2 regions of the Apibacter sp. B2966 genome follow, and region 2 is predicted to be linked to the other one. Evidence: riboswitches for the same ligand, from Rfam matches in the RefSeq annotation. Region 2 holds a riboswitch; the other holds the start of a gene.
The links. Region 2 has a riboswitch for cobalamin ahead of G8C43_RS03440 (TonB-dependent receptor). Riboswitches for the same ligand answer to the same signal wherever they lie in the genome.
Positions count from the first base shown of each region.

Region 1: linked by a shared signal. The riboswitch ahead of metE (5-methyltetrahydropteroyltriglutamate--homocysteine S-methyltransferase) and the one ahead of G8C43_RS03440 (TonB-dependent receptor) in region 2 are both predicted to bind cobalamin.

Region 1 covers NZ_CP049714.1:1,727,747-1,736,050, forward strand. The annotation lists gene G8C43_RS07495 (NUDIX hydrolase) at 446-973, opposite strand; gene tpx (thiol peroxidase) at 1,216-1,713, shown strand; gene fbaA (class II fructose-bisphosphate aldolase) at 2,102-3,169, shown strand; gene G8C43_RS07510 (SIMPL domain-containing protein) at 3,253-3,984, shown strand; gene G8C43_RS07515 (NADH:flavin oxidoreductase) at 4,005-5,105, shown strand; cobalamin riboswitch at 5,227-5,416, shown strand; gene metE (5-methyltetrahydropteroyltriglutamate--homocysteine S-methyltransferase) at 5,608-7,914, shown strand.
Region 2 covers NZ_CP049714.1:792,601-800,904, forward strand. The annotation lists gene G8C43_RS03400 (shikimate kinase) at 65-583, shown strand; gene G8C43_RS03405 (RNA-binding S4 domain-containing protein) at 597-974, opposite strand; gene G8C43_RS03410 (hypothetical protein) at 1,047-1,745, shown strand; gene G8C43_RS03415 (1-acyl-sn-glycerol-3-phosphate acyltransferase) at 2,149-2,709, opposite strand; gene G8C43_RS03420 (glycosyltransferase family 2 protein) at 3,211-4,164, shown strand; gene G8C43_RS03425 (glycosyltransferase family 2 protein) at 4,168-5,193, shown strand; gene G8C43_RS03430 (hypothetical protein) at 5,305-5,541, opposite strand; gene G8C43_RS03435 (MerR family transcriptional regulator) at 5,561-5,893, opposite strand; cobalamin riboswitch at 6,012-6,211, shown strand; gene G8C43_RS03440 (TonB-dependent receptor) at 6,378-8,304, shown strand, end outside.

The DNA of each region.
Region 1 (8,304 bases), 940 kb from region 2:
TTCAATAATTAACTAGTGTAAGCAAATAAAATGCGATGCAACTAAATTTTTTAAAACATTTTAAGTACTGAAAAGTAAGAAAAAAAGATAATACGTTTTTGTGTTCTTCTATTAGTAATTTTACAAGTAAAGAATAAAATTTATTGATTATTATTAAATTATTTGCTTTAAATTTTATATATAAAATATAATTTATTACATTAGCAGGACAGGAAGTTTAGGCTTCAAACATAACATAAAAAATGAGAATTTGAGATTTTTGCTTTCTAAAAATAATTATTGTTTTTTATTAAATTTGAAAGTAAAAATAAAGAAATGATTCTAATTTAATTAGAATCATTTCTTTTTTAGACTTGTTTTTTAATTATAGTGGTTTAAAATTTAATATAAAATTAATAATCAAAATACCGATACGCTTTCATAATTTACAAGAAAACAAGTATACTTAAGATCCCTTTAAATTATTTTTCAAAAGAGTTAGCGTTTTCTTGTGACTGTCAAAAGCAATTTCATTAAGATCTATATCGGATAATTTTTTCCACACATATCCTTTTAATTCAATCGGATCATAATCTCCGATAGATAAATTCTCATCTTTATAAAGAAAGAATAAATCAATGGTATTGTATAAGATGTTTTTGTACAAATAAGTATTAGGGTGGGAACATATATATTTTAATTTAGATAAATCAATCGATATATTTAATTCCTCTTGTAATTCCCTAAAGCTTCCATGTTCAGCGGTTTCTCCGGCTTCAATAAATCCTCCTGCCAGATCTAAAAAGCCTTTTTTAGGTTCTTTGTTTCTAATAGTAAATAATATTTCGTCATTTTTCTGAATAACCACAGCGGTTGCTCCGGCTGTATTGTGATAGTATTCAAAATTACAATCTAAACATACAATTTTAGATCCATGCGGATATTCTAAATGATCACTTTTACAATTTGGGCAGAATTTGAAAATGGGTTGCATATCACATAAGTTTTAATACCCAAATTTAATTAAGTATTTTAAAAATATAGATATCAAAAATTATTTTATATGAAAATAATAGAAAATACTTTTCAAAATAAATAGTAACATTTAAATAGAAATTATTAATAAAAGAATTATATAATATAATATTTTACAAATCATCAAAATTAATATTATTTCATACATTAGTCTTTGTAAATCTTTCATAGTAATAATTAACCGTAAATAAAAATAATACAATGGCAACAATAACATTAAAAGGAAATGAAGTTCATACATTGGGAAACCTACCATCAATAGGAAGTAAGGCTCCAGATTTTATATTAGTGGATACGGATTTATCAGAAAAAAAATTATCGGATTATACAGGAAAAAGAGTTGTTTTAAACATATTTCCAAGTGTGGATACAGACACATGCGCTATGTCTGTCAGAGAATTTAATGAAAAAGTATCTGAAATGAAAAACACTGTGGTTTTATGTATTTCAAAAGACCTTCCTTTTGCTCAAAAACGTTTTTGTGCCGCAGAAGGTTTAGATAATGTTATCCCGCTTTCTGCCTTTCGTTCAGATTTTGGTAAGGTATATAATTTAGAATTTGCAGATGGCCCGTTAAAAGGATTACTTAGCAGATCAGTACTTGTTATTAATGAGTCAGGAGAAATTATTTATGAAGAACAAGTGGCTGAAACTACTCATGAGCCTAATTATGAAAAAGTAACAGCTATATTAAAATAAAAAAATCTATCAAAAAAAGGAATGCCTTGTATTTTTCAAATATGAGGCATTTGTATTTTTTTCTAATTTTCAAAATGAAAGATTAGTATGATAATTGAGAGTAAAAATTGTTTGAATTCAATGTAAAGTAAAAAATGTTATTAACTCTTGATATAGTAACTAAGATTTATATTTTAAAAGAAATATGGTAAATTCTAAAAAAGTACTAAAGTTTCTATAAAACGTTAGATGTATAATGAGAAATTAACCCGATAATTTCAATAAAATTATAACTTTTTGTTAAAAAAAATAAAACATGAGAAATTTCAACATAAAATAACTCTTTGAGATATAAATAGTTTTTACATTTACAATTTAAAAAAGTATAACAAAAAAAAATTATAATATCATGAGCAGAAAATTTCCAGCAGGAGTAGCAACCGGTTCGCTAGTAAAAGAAATATTCGATTATGCTAAAGAAAATCAGTTTGCTTTACCGGCATGTAACGTTATAGGATCTAGCAATGTAAATGCAGCTCTTGAAACAGCTGTTAGAGTAAATGCTCCCTTAATTATACAATTTTCAAACGGAGGATCTCAATTTAATGCAGGTAAAGGATATAAAAACTCTTCCCTTAGAGCAGATGTTTTAGGGGCTATAGCTGGAGCAAAACATGTCCATACGTTGGCAGAAGCCTATGGGGCAACTGTAATTTTACATACTGATCATTGTGCAAAAAAACTATTACCTTGGGTTGACGGGTTATTAGATGCATGTGAAGAATTCCATAAAAAAGAAGGAAAAACATTATACTCTTCACACATGCTAGATCTTTCAGAAGAGCCCTTAGATGAAAATTTAGCAATCTCTTCCAAATATTTTGAAAGAATGGCAAAATTAGGAATGACTCTAGAAGTTGAAATAGGGATAACAGGCGGAGAAGAAGACGGAGTTGACAATTCAGATATAGAAAGCTCAAAATTATATACACAACCTGAGGATGTTTATAAAACGTATAAAGCATTAAGCGCAATAAGTCCTAATTTTACTATTGCAGCAGCATTTGGTAATGTACATGGAGTGTATAAACCGGGAAATGTTAAATTAGAGCCTAAAATACTTCACAACTCACAAGAATACGTTCAAAAACAAGTGGGCGGACCTTCAAAACCGATTAATTTTGTATTTCATGGAGGATCAGGTTCTTCCTTGTTAGATATAAGAGAAGCTATAAGCTACGGAGTAGTAAAAATGAATATTGATACAGATTTACAATTCGCTTATACCGAAGGGGCAAGAGATTATGTAGAAAAAAATATTGATTATTTAAGAACTCAAGTAGGAAATCCAACCGGAGATGAAGCACCAAATAAGAAATTTTATGATCCAAGAGTTTGGATGAGAAAATGTGAAGAAGGTTTCTCAAAAAGATTGGAAAAAGCTTTTGAAGATTTAAATAATATAAACACATTATAGTAAAAAAATATAAATTTTATTTATAAAAAATGAAAGCACCTTTATTTGAGGTGCTTTTTTTGTATATTTGGAAAAAAGAGAGTATGAAAAATTATCTAATAGTATCAACATTACTAGCGTCCATTTCAATCGTTCTTGCTGCTTATTTTTTAGGTAATTCTTACCAAAAAAGAAATCAATCCAATACAATAACAGTAAAAGGATTAGGCACAAAAGATTTTGAATCTGATTTAATAGTATGGAAAGCCGATTTTTCTAAGAAAAATCTCGATTTAAAACAAGCTTATGCCGAATTAGATGCAGATAGAAAAAAAGTAAGAGAATATCTGATTTCCAAAGGATTTTCCGATAAAGAAATAGTTTTTTCCTCAGTAGAAATAAGTAAACAATATGATAGTAGATACAATGAAGGAATAAATCAAAATATATTTACGGGGTATGAATTAAATCAAACCATAACCATAGAATCTAAAAATGTGAGAAAAGTAGAAGATCTTTCCCGTCAAATTACAGAATTGATTAATAACGGAGTAGAGCTCTATTCCCGATCGCCTTTATATTACTATACTAAATTATCTGATTTAAAAATACAGATGATTTCAGATGCAACCAAAGATGCAAAAAAAAGAGCAGAAGAAATAGCAATTAACGCCGGTTGTAAATTAGGCAAATTAAAAAATGCCAATCAAGGGGTTTTTCAAATAACTGCTCAAAATTCATCTGAAGATGATTACTCTTGGGGAGGAGCATTTAATGTATCATCCAAGAAAAAAACAGCAAGCATTACCATTCGTTTAGAATATGAAATTAAATAATAACTACGATATAAATTAAAATGGTACATAAATTATTTCAACCGTTTACATCAAAAAAACTGTCATTAAAAAACAGAATAGTCATGGCGCCTATGACCCGATCATTTGCTTATGATGGAATCCCCGGTAAACAAATAGCTGATTATTATCAAAGAAGAGCACAGGCCGAAGTGGGCTTAATTATAACAGAAGGAACCGTTGTTCGCAGGGCGGCATCTTCCAATGATCCCAATATACCTGTATTTTATGGAGAACAAGCCTTAGAAGGTTGGAAAAAGGTGGTTGAAGAAGTTCATGCTAAAGGTGGTAAAATAGCTCCGCAACTTTGGCATATGGGAATAATACCTGCCCATAAAAACTGGAAACCATCAGAGCCTTTTGAGGGACCATCCGGACTTTTAAATCCGGAAACAAAAGGCGGAAAAGAAATGAGCGAAAGTGATATTGAAAATACAATTGAGGCTTTTGCAGAAGCAGCTTACCAAACCAAAAAAATAGGTTTTGATGCTCTGGAATTGCATGGAGCGCACGGATATTTGATCGATCAATTCTTTTGGGATAAGCTCAATAAAAGAAATGATATATGGGGAGGAGCTACCCTGGCCGAAAGGAGTCGTTTTGCCATTGAAGTTGTAAAAGCGGTTCGAAATGCGGTAGGAGAAGATTTTCCTATAATATTACGCTTATCACAATGGAAACAACAAGATTATTCCGCTAAATTGGCAAAGACACCGGAAGAAATGGAAGAATGGTTACTACCGTTATCGGATGCCGGAGTTGATATTTTTCATTGCTCACAACGAAGATTTTGGGAGCCCGAATTTGAAAATTCCGATTTAAATTTTGCAGGATGGGCAAAAAAAATAACGGGCAAACCTTCCATAAGTGTAGGATCTGTGGGGCTCACCGGGGATTTCCTAGGGGCATTCAAAGGACAAAGTTTTGAGGCGTCCGATAATTTTCTTAACGAATTAAATAGAAGATTAGATGCGGGCGAATTTGATTTAATAGCAGTAGGAAGAGCGCTACTTGCAGATCCTGAATGGGCATTAAAAATTAAAAATGGAAACTTATCTGAGTTTAAAGGATTTTCTAAAGATCAACTTAAAGAATTATACTAATAAAAACATAAAATAGTAGTAAAATAAAAACAAAAACCAAGTTTTAATTTTTATTTATTTTAATAAAGAAATAAAAGCAAAGGTTTTTTATCTTTGTATATATAAGTTCTTTACTTAATTTCTTTATCAACAAGAATAAGGTGCTGTGTAAAAACGACTTAATAGGGAATCATGTGTGAATCATGAGCTGACGCGCAACTGTAAGTAACCTAAAAAAAATTTTATCAATAAAAACCATTGCCGATTTAAACGGTGAGAAGGTAGATAAAATGTTATAAGCCAGGAGACCTGCCTGTTCTTAATTGACAATGCTTTCGCGAGTAAAAGCAAGATCACAAAAAATATAATTGGACTACAAGAAACTTTAAGATCATTAGAATAATTAGTTTACTTGTATGTCAAAATTGTTTTGAAATTTGATTTTATTTAACAAAGAAAGAGAGCATTGTGAAGTTTAGCAATAAGAGCTTTTTATAATATAATCGTTTAAAAAGTTATAAAAATGCAAACACACAATCTTGGCTATCCGCGTATTGGTAGTGACAGAGAACTTAAAAAAGCCTGTGAAAAATATTGGGCTGGTAAAGCGTCAGTCGAAGAGCTGATGATAACAAGTAAAGATATCCGGCACCGAAACTGGGTAACTCAACAAAAATTAGGGATTGATTGGATCCCATCTAATGATTTTTCTTATTACGATCAGGTACTTGATATGTCACTAATGGTCGGAGCTATCCCTAAAAGATATAATAAGGTAATACTGGATAAATCAAATACAGAATTAGACTTATATTTTGCCATGGCAAGAGGACATCAAAAAGAAGGTATTGATATAAAAGCCATGGAAATGACCAAATGGTTTGATACCAATTATCATTACATTGTCCCTGAATTTGAAAGTAATCAGAAATTTTCCTTGTTTTCAACAAAAATTATTGATGAATATTTAGAAGCTAAAAATGCAGGAATCCATACAAAGCCGGTTATAATAGGCCCTGTATCTTATTTGTTGTTGGGAAAAGAAAAAGAGGAAAACTTCAATAAGCTGGATTTACTAAAAAATATTCTTCCTGTCTATATAGAAATCCTAAATAAATTAAAGGCAGAAGGTGTTGAATGGGTGCAGTTTGATGAGCCTTTCTTAGCTTTGGATTTGGATGAAAAAGCGAAAGACTCCTTCCAATATGCCTATAAAGAAATACATAAACAATTTCCTTATATAAATAAAATACTAACTACCTATTTTGACGGATTGAAAGACAATTTAGCACTTGCTTTTAATCTACCCGTACAAGCATTACATATTGATTTGGCACGTTGTCCGGAACAATTAGATGAAGTTTTAGAAAATATTCCGGAAAAACTTATCCTGTCCTTAGGAATCGTTGATGGAAGAAATATATGGAAAAATGATTTCGAAAAATCTTTGAAACTTATTCAAAAAGCTGTTTCCAAAATTGGTAAAGACCGAATTTTAATAGCTCCTTCTTGTTCACTTCTTCATAGTCCGGTTGACTTGGAATTGGAAACAGATACAAAAGCCCTTTCATCGGAAATTAAAAATTGGTTGGCTTTTGCAAAACAGAAAATCGATGAAGTAGTAACCTTAAAAAAGCTTGCGTCTAAAGAAGATTCCCTGGATTTACAAAAAAAATTACAGGAAAATATAGCGGCTGCAACCAGCAGAAAAATATCAGCTTTAATACATAACGAAAAAGTAAAAGAAAAAATAAGGAACATTGAAAAAGTAGAAGATAAAAGAAATTCCGTATTTTCAGAACGAAAGAAAAAACAATCTGAAGCCTTGCAGTTGCCTTTATTTGCAACAACTACGATCGGCTCATTTCCTCAAACATCCGAAGTCAGAAGTTGGAGATCTAAACTAAAAAAAGGATTGATAACTCCTTTAGAATATGAAGAGCTGATTAAAAAGGAAATTGAAAAAACAATACGATTCCAAGAAAAAATAGGTATAGATGTATTGGTTCACGGGGAGTTTGAACGAAACGACATGGTGGAATATTTTGGAGAACAATTAGAAGGAGTTGCATTTTCCAAAAACGGATGGGTACAAAGTTATGGAAGCCGTTGTGTGAAACCACCCATCATTTATGGCGATATATTCAGGCCTAATCCTATGACTGTGAAATGGTCTTCCTATGCACAATCCTTAACAAATAAAAATGTAAAAGGTATGTTGACCGGACCGGTAACCATATTGCAATGGAGTTTTGTACGAGACGATCAACCGAGAAAAGATACCTGTTTCCAAATTGCATTAGCCATTAGAGAAGAAGTAGTAGACTTGGAAAAAGCGGGAATACGAATTATTCAAATAGATGAACCGGCCATAAGAGAAGGGCTGCCGTTACGAAAAAAAGATTGGCAAACCTATTTAGAGTGGGCTATAAAAGCATTTAGAATTGCATCCTGTGGGGTAAAAGATCAAACACAAATTCATACTCATATGTGTTACTCTGAATTTAATGATATCATACAAAACATAGCAGATATGGATGCAGATGTAATTACCATAGAATGCTCTAAATCAGATATGAAGTTGTTAAACATTTTTTCAGAATTTAAATACCCTAACGATATTGGTCCGGGTGTTTATGATATCCACTCTCCGAGAATACCGTCCAAAAATGAAATGGTTTCCTTATTGAAAAAAGCAATAAAAAGTATACCGGTAGAGCAATTGTGGATTAACCCGGATTGCGGACTAAAGACAAGAGGATGGGAAGAAACAGAAAAAGCATTAATCGAAATGGTAGGAGCAGCAACAGAAATGCGAGAACAATACTAAACGATCTTTTTAGTATCGGTCTGTATAATACGTATAAATGTTTTAAATATGATCGTAGCTTCTTAAAAGTCGTTTAAACCAAAGGTTAGAATTCAATGAAAATTTAAAAAATTCTAGAGTTCGATAAATTAAAACTTAAAAATGATTTATTAAAACAAAATCATAATTGTCTTAGTAGTATTTTAATTTTAAATAGCTAAAATAGGATAAGAAACAAAAGTTGATTATACATTTTATGTGTTAAGAATAAGCTGAAAACATAGTGCTTTCAGCTTATTTTCATTTTATTATAATATTATATGTATATATTTCTTTAAAATAAAATAAGAAACATTTTGATAATTATACATTAATATATTAAATTAATTTATATTTTTGTATATAACACTA
Region 2 (8,304 bases):
ACTTTTTTTGGGTATGCAAATATATTTGATAAAAAAATATGATATTTGTAAAAAATCTGATCGTATGATAATTTCTTTATTGGGTTATATGGGAAGTGGTAAATCTACTGTTGGCAAATATCTTGCGAAATCTCTCAACATAACCTTTATTGATTTGGATGAGTATATTTCAGCTCAAGAAAATAAGTCTATTCAAGAAATTTTTTCAATCCATGGAGAAATTTATTTTCGTAAAAAAGAAAATTTTTATCTGAATGAATTATTGAACGGTGACAATTTAGTGTTGAGTTTAGGAGGAGGTACTCCTATTTATCATCGCAACATGGATAAGATCAAAGAAAAAAGCTTCTCGTTCTATTTAAAAATGAATGTCTCAGAATTAGCAAAAAGGTTAAGTAAAGAAAAAGAACACCGCCCTCTTATTGCACATTTAGAAGACGAATCTTTACCGGAATTTATTGCCAAGCATTTATTTGAACGTTCAACATTTTATGAGTCGGCTGCTTATAAGATAGCGGTTAACCAAAAAACTCCGGAAGAAATAAGCAATGAAATCATTGCCGTTCTAAAAAATACTAAATAAACTTGTAGTGTATTTATTCATCTTCCCATTCCAGAGTATAATCGTCTAACTCTCTCCTATCCTTTTTGGTAGGCCTGCCTAATCCTTTTTGCCTGTAATAGTTTTGCGTTTGTGTTCTTGATTTCATCATTTCTATCTGCTCAGGATCTGTCAGATCTTTAATATATAAAGGAACCAATTTTGCTCCTACTCGATTGGGAGGAATTTGTATAACTTGAATCGTATAGTCAATCTGATTTTTTCTAATTTTATACGTTTCACCAACTAATATTTCTTTTGAAGGCTTCAAGGGAGCATCATCTAAAAATACTCGATTTTTCTTACATTCTTCGGTGGCAATTGCCCGCGTTTTATAGAAACGCACACACCATAAAAATTTATCTATTCTCATTGGTTGAAAAAATTGGTCTTTAAAATTAAATTTAATCGTAAATTAGCAACTAAATTAACATATTTTATTTACATGATTAAAAAATCCCTTTTAGCCGCCTGTATCTTTTCACTTTTATTTTTTGTTTCGTGTGGGAGCGATGATAATAACGCCTCAACCTTATCCGTTGATGAGCAAAATACAGCTGATGATATGGCTATTGTTAATTTTTTAAATAACTATTATTTCGATGATCTTGGGAAAGTAACCAAATTTTCTGATACGGTTACTCCAAATGATAAAGAGCCTTTGAGCAAAAATGCAATAAAATCTCCTTTAGGATACTGGGTCGTTAAAAATCCAAAGGCAGATCAGGGCATAAACACCTCCAATATAGCTGATGGTAAAAACAATATACTTATTCATTATTCATTAAAATATTTTGTTGCAACTGAAGGAGGTAATGGATATTCAACCTTGAATACTTCATCAAGCACAATTGATAATTCAGGGGTTGCACAAGAAGACCCTTTCTTTTACAAAAAGCCCAAAAACGATACGATTCAAAGTGAAAATTATTATGTGATTAAAGGTATTGTTGACGGTTTAAAGGATTTCAAGCCGACTAATAAATCTAAAAATGACCTTTACCATGTATTACAAGGTTTAATTATCGTGCCTTCTCGATTGGCATACGGTAGAGAATCCAATTACATAAACAGTAAAGATGCTACGTTCATTTTAAATTTTGAATTGTATAAAGTTTGCCTTCAAGATCAAACTTGTAATTAAATTTATATATTGTTTGAATGTATTGTTCAGACAATCATATAACCATTGCTATCAACAATTATGCTCTGTTAATTATTGGTGGGAGCTAATTTTAAATTTTTTTTATACATCAAATAGATTTACTGGACAAAATCAGTAAAAGGTTCTACAATATAATGCGGAAGGACATAGAAATCAATGACTTTTAATGCGGTGCAATTATCCAGATCATGAGTCTTATTACGATCATCCATAACGTTGATATATGTTATATATCCATCAAAATTACAGGCAATAGTTATAAACAGAATATTCTTGTCGGAATTCTGATTTTACAAATATAATCTGAAAGTTGCTTGATCGTCCCAGCAATATAAGAATTCAAAAAAATATTTTTAATGTCTAAGAATTTAGATAATCTAATTTAATAAATCTTAGGATTATAGTTTTCAGGAAATTTAGCCATCTCCGGTTTATAAAAGTCTTCTATTTGATCAAATATCTCTTCAATCGTTTGATTGCCGATATAAATTAATTTGGAAACACCGGTTACTTTGTTTTTATAATCGGCATAGGCTAGAGCAATAGGAACGTTCGCTTGCTTAGCTATATAGTAAAAACCTTTTTTCCATTGTAAGGCACGGGAGCGAGTGGCTTCCGGAGTATTTATTAAAGCCATCGAATCGGAATTTTTAATTAGTTCCGATGAATATTGAACCAAATTATTCCATTGACTTCGATCGACTCCTAAACATCCAAGTGCTTTGAAAAAGAATCCATACCATGGTTTGGTATAAGCATCTTTAATCATTACTTTATAAGGAATTTTTAAACACCAAAAACTGGCTAAACAATAATATAAATCCCAATTAGAGGTATGGGGAGCACAAATTAATACGCATTTTCTTAATTCATTAACAGGCACTTCATTTTTAAATCTCCATCCCATAACGAACAGCATTAACCTTCCTAGTAATTTTCTCATAATTTGATTACTTATTAAAAATAATTAAAAAGTTCAGTTAATTGACATTAACTGAACTTTTCACATGTATATAATTTTCTAATTAACTTAACATTGACATTATGTAATCCATAATAACTAACACCATCTTAAAGAGAATTTGTACCATGATCTATTTATTTTTTTCTGAATTAATTAAAACACTAAACTAAAAAAAAGTTATATTCAGGTGCTCTACATACTGTTATAAAAACCTGAGCTTTAATTATCAGAATCTCTACTATATATATGAACGCCCTAAATTTTTTGCTAAATTAAAAATTTTCTTTGAATTTAACTCAAATTAATTATAAATATCTTAATGGAATTTTATTTATATTTTTAATTATTCCCATACATTTTTTCGTTGCGGATACCTATAAGTTGACGTAAAACTCACTTCCTAAAATTTTTTATCTTAAAAAAGCCGATTTACACGGTTTAATTAAAAATATTTTACTTTTGTATTTATATATCTTACTTATGACTCCCTTGGTATCGGTTATTATGGCTGCTTACAATGCAGAAAAACATATATCTGCATCAATTGAATCGGTAATCAAACAAACGTATGCTAATTTTGAATTGCTGGTTATTAATGATGGCTCATCCGATAGAACTCAATCAATTATAGAAGAATTTAGTAAAAGAGATTCCCGAATCAAGCTTATTAACAACGATAAAAACTTGTTTGTTATAAAATCCCGTAATATCGGAATTGAAAATGCTAAAGGTAAATATTTGGCTATATTAGATGCTGATGATCTTGCATTACCCAATCGATTGGAAAAACAAGTTGAATTTCTGGAGAATAATCCGGATGTATTTTTAATAGGCAGCAGTGCTCATATAATTGATGAAAACAATACTATTTGTAATAATTTTATAGCTTTAACCGATTATCATGAATTAAAAAGAAATATTCTCAAAAACAATTTATTCTATCATTCTTCTATACTATTAAGAAATGATAAAGTTTTTTATCGAGAAAAAATGATTTATTCGGAAGACTATGATCTCATTTTACGGTTATTTTCAGAAGGTAAAAAAATTGTAAATCTACCTGATACATTAATTTCATACAGACAAACCAATCATTCACTTTCAAAAACCAAAAACAGACTAGTACAATGGTTGTTTATCAATAAAGCCCGTGAATTTTATAAAGAAAGGCTCGGTAATGGTAAAGACAGTTATGATGCGTTTAATCCACAATCATTTATTAATATAGAAGATATTCATTACCCAATTAGTAAAAAAGATTTGTTATATGCCATGAAAATTTGTTTTTACAGAAAAGATGCAAATCAATTAAAATTTTTAGTAAAAAAATATCGTAACTATTATCCTATATCATTAGATTATATACTTTATTCTCTATTTTCAAAAAATAAAAATACTTTTAATCTCATTTGTAAAATTTATTCTAAACTTTAAACTATGGATATTTTAATTAAATCTTTTAACCGCCCCTTTTATTTGGACAGATGCTTAGCCAGTATCCAAAAATTTGTAATGGGTACTTATTCAATTAAAGTTTTAGATGATGGAACTCCTGAAAAATATCTAAATAAAATTAAATTAAAATACCCGTCCATTAAAATTATAAAATCTGAAAATTATATAGAAAAGGAAGAAGCAATTAAAGAAAATTTAAAGTCAGGTAAAGATATTAATGGCTTTAAAATTCCTACTCAACTTTGGGTCAATTCAGTAAAAGAAGCTTCAGATTATTTCATTATAACGGAAGATGATGTTTGGTTTACGAGAAAAATTAATGTGAATGAAATCAATGAAGTAATGGAAAAAGAAAATATATCCTTACTCAAATTAGGTTGGTCGGGAAATAATAATTTTGTTGATCAGTTTAAACATGATAAAATCAATTCCGATATAATTTCCGTATATCCGGATCTTTTTACTGCCCCTCCTTTCATTCTGAAATGTTTTTTTTATAATAAATATAAGTTTTTTAGTATTTTATATAAATTGGGTTTGGTATCTAACACTACTAAAACTAAATATTGGATTTTAATTTCAATACTTATGGGTGTTCATAAAAAAGAATTTTGGCTTAAAACTTGGGAAAATATAAATGGAAAAGTTGATGAAAAAAAACAATTATACAATGCTACCCTGTATTTTAGAAAGCATAAACACAAAAACATGATCGCTCAATTAAATCATGAAGTTCTGAAAACTACGTTTAATTCTTCTGCTACCAATTCCTATCATAATTATGGATTTGATTTTGATGTTAATCAACTTAATTATTTAATTAATGAAAAATGGTATAATGATGCATTTGATCCCATGCAAAATTTTCCTAAGGATTTCTCAGAAGATTACATCCTATCATTTTTGAAAAATGAAAATAATCAAAAAATAAAACCGGAAGAATGGAAAAAATGGTCAGAAAAATTTAAAAATCAATATAGGAACCAGGGGTGTGCTATTGATGATTAAAAAAATATATATCATCATTTATTAAATTAATCCCATCGAATCAAAGAGCAAAAAAATAAGCAGTGATGTACTGCTTACTTTTTTAATATCATAATTTAATCTAAGAAGTCATTACTCCTCTTCATCATCTTCGTATTTTTCGATTTCAGCATCGCAAAAATCGAATGCTTGTTGAATCAATGAATTTACTTCATTAGCAACCTCTTCCTCTTCTCCTTCCAAATCATCAAACCATTCAACCTCCTCTTCTTCTACATTTAAAATAAATCTAGGATACTCTGTATGCACAACAAATAAATCTTCAGGAAAATCTGAATTGTCTGCCATTAAAAACTTAGGTAATTTCATATTGTCTTTATTTAAATTTTTATTCGTCTAATAATTCTTTTAACTTAATTAATTCTGCCTTCACTAACTCTAAACGAGCAATGATTTCAACTTTTTTGGATAAATTTTTTTGTGATTGTAAAACAACTTTTGCTCCTTCTAAGGTATATCCTTTTTCTTTTACTAAATGAAAAATTATTTTAAAATTTTCAATATCTTTTGGGGTAAAAAAACGGTCTCCTTTTTTATTCTTTTTGGGTGAAATACTATCAAATTCTTTTTCCCAAAACCTTATAAGTGAAGTATTAACATTAAAAGCCTGCGCTACTTCGCCTATAGAATAATATAATTTTTCAGGAAGTTGTACGTTCATTATTCAAATCTAATGATTTTTTAATTCAACTTACTATAGTTCGTTTAAAAAATTAATCTTTTTTTAGAATTATTAGTTCGACCCAAATAATCAATACGGATGCCCTAAAAATATTTATTTATATTTGCCTAAATTTGGTGATTGCTATTTACCGGTAAATATGCAATCTTAAAAGGGAATTCGGTGAAAATCCGAAACAGGCCCGCTGCTGTAATCTTCTAGTACGTTTTAAGAGATATACCACTGAGAAGTTGCTTTCTTGGGAAGGTTCTTAAAATGAAGTAAGTCAGAATACCTGCCAAATTTAACCATAGTTTTACAAGCTTTCGTGGAACAAGGCTGAAACATTAAAAGCATTTCATATTCACTTTTCCTGTTTACTTTTCCGGAAACTAGTTTACTATATCTGTAATTTAAGATATTCGACTCCATGATGATGAACATCAATCATAAATATAGTGTATTTGCTTTTTTATTAAGCCTGATGAGTCCATTATCTTATTCCCAAGAAAAAAAAGACAGCATAACTGTAACAGAATTACAGGAAATACTGGCAACGGGAAAAAGAAATGATAAAGGAATAATTCCTTTCCAAGAATTGAAAGGAAAAGAATTAGAAAATCGAAACAGCTCTTCGGTAGCTGATGCCGTACGATTATTTTCAGGAATTCAACTTAAAGATTATGGAGGTGTTGGAGGAATGAAAACAGTTAACATTCGAGGAATGGGAAGCGAACACGTGGGTGTATTTTATGATGGAATAGCCATAGGAAATGCTCAAAATGGTATGGTTGATTTAGGAAAATTTTCCATGGATAATTTAGAATCAATATCAGTATACAACGGACAAAAAAGTCAAATATTCCAACCCGCTAAAGATTTCGGCTCTGCCGGAGGTATCTATTTAACAACCAAACGTCCTGTTTTTACGGGTGAAAAAAAAACTAATATAGGTGCCACCTATCGTTCCGGATCATTTCATTTAATTAACCCCTCCCTCCTATGGGAACAAAAATTATCCTCATTTATTTCATCTTCTCTTACTATGGAATATATTAATTCAGATGGAAAATATAAATTTCAACAAAAGAAAGGTAATTGGGATACGATCGCTGTAAGACAAAATGGTAACATAAGTGCTTTTAGAACAGAAGGAAATTTATTTGGTACCCTACCTCATGGTAAATGGAATCTGAAAGGATATTATTATGATTCAAGCAGAGGAATACCCGGTGCCGTTTTAAAAAATTCTTATAAAAGGTATCAGTTTGCTCAACAATGGGATCGTAATTTCTTTTTGCAGGGATCTTTTGAAAAAATAATCAGCACAAAATACAGAATAGCATTAAATGCTAAATATGCTCATGATTTTACCAATTATAAAAATTTAGAAGTTTTTAATGACTCTATTTGGGGAAATAAATTTTCCAACCGTATTAACAATACTTATAAGCAAGATGAACTATATATTTCATCTTCACAACTGGTTACTTTATTTTCTTTTTGGGATATTTCTGTATCTGCAGATTACCAACATAACGGAATGAATGCCGATTTAAAAAATTTCGCTTCTCCTTCGAGAAATACAGAAATGATCGCTTTAGCTACAGCTTTTCATTGGGATAAACTTAAAATTCAAACAAGCGTTTTAGGTACATTTGTGCAAGATAAAACGAAAGACATGAACAGCATGGGTACAGCTTCAGACAAAAATGAATTTACCCCTGCTGTTTTCTTAAATTACCAACCTTTACTTTCTAAAGATATTAGCATTCATGGTTTTTATAAGAGAATTTTTAGAATGCCAACATTTAATGATTTATACTATACGGATTTTGGAAATTCAAATTTAAAACCGGAATATACTAATCAGTTCGATGCGGGTATTCGTATAAATAAAAACTTTACTTCCGGTAGTTTTATTCATTTTGATTTTACTATTGATGCTTATTATAATACGGTCAAAGATAAAATCATAGCTTATCCCAAAGGACAACAATTTCGTTGGACCATGTTAAATTTTGGTAAAGCAAGAATAAAAGGGTTAGACTTATCTTCTAAGACTTCAATATTAGTGAAAAACGTTTTAGTTTCAACCCTGATAACCTATACGTATGAAGATGCACAAAATTTATCTTCTCCTATTTTAAATTATAAAAATCAACTTCCTTATATACCTTGGCACAGTGGGACATTTACTTTAGAAGCTGCTTACAGAGATTGGAATCTAAATTATAGCTTTATGTATACGGGAGAACGGTACAATTCTCCTTCTAATAATACTGAAAATAATGTAAAAGCTTGGTATACTCATGATATACAATTTTCAAGAGAATTATTTTTCACTCATATCAAATGCAAAGCATCTTTACAAATCAATAATATTTTTAATAAATATTACGACATAGTAG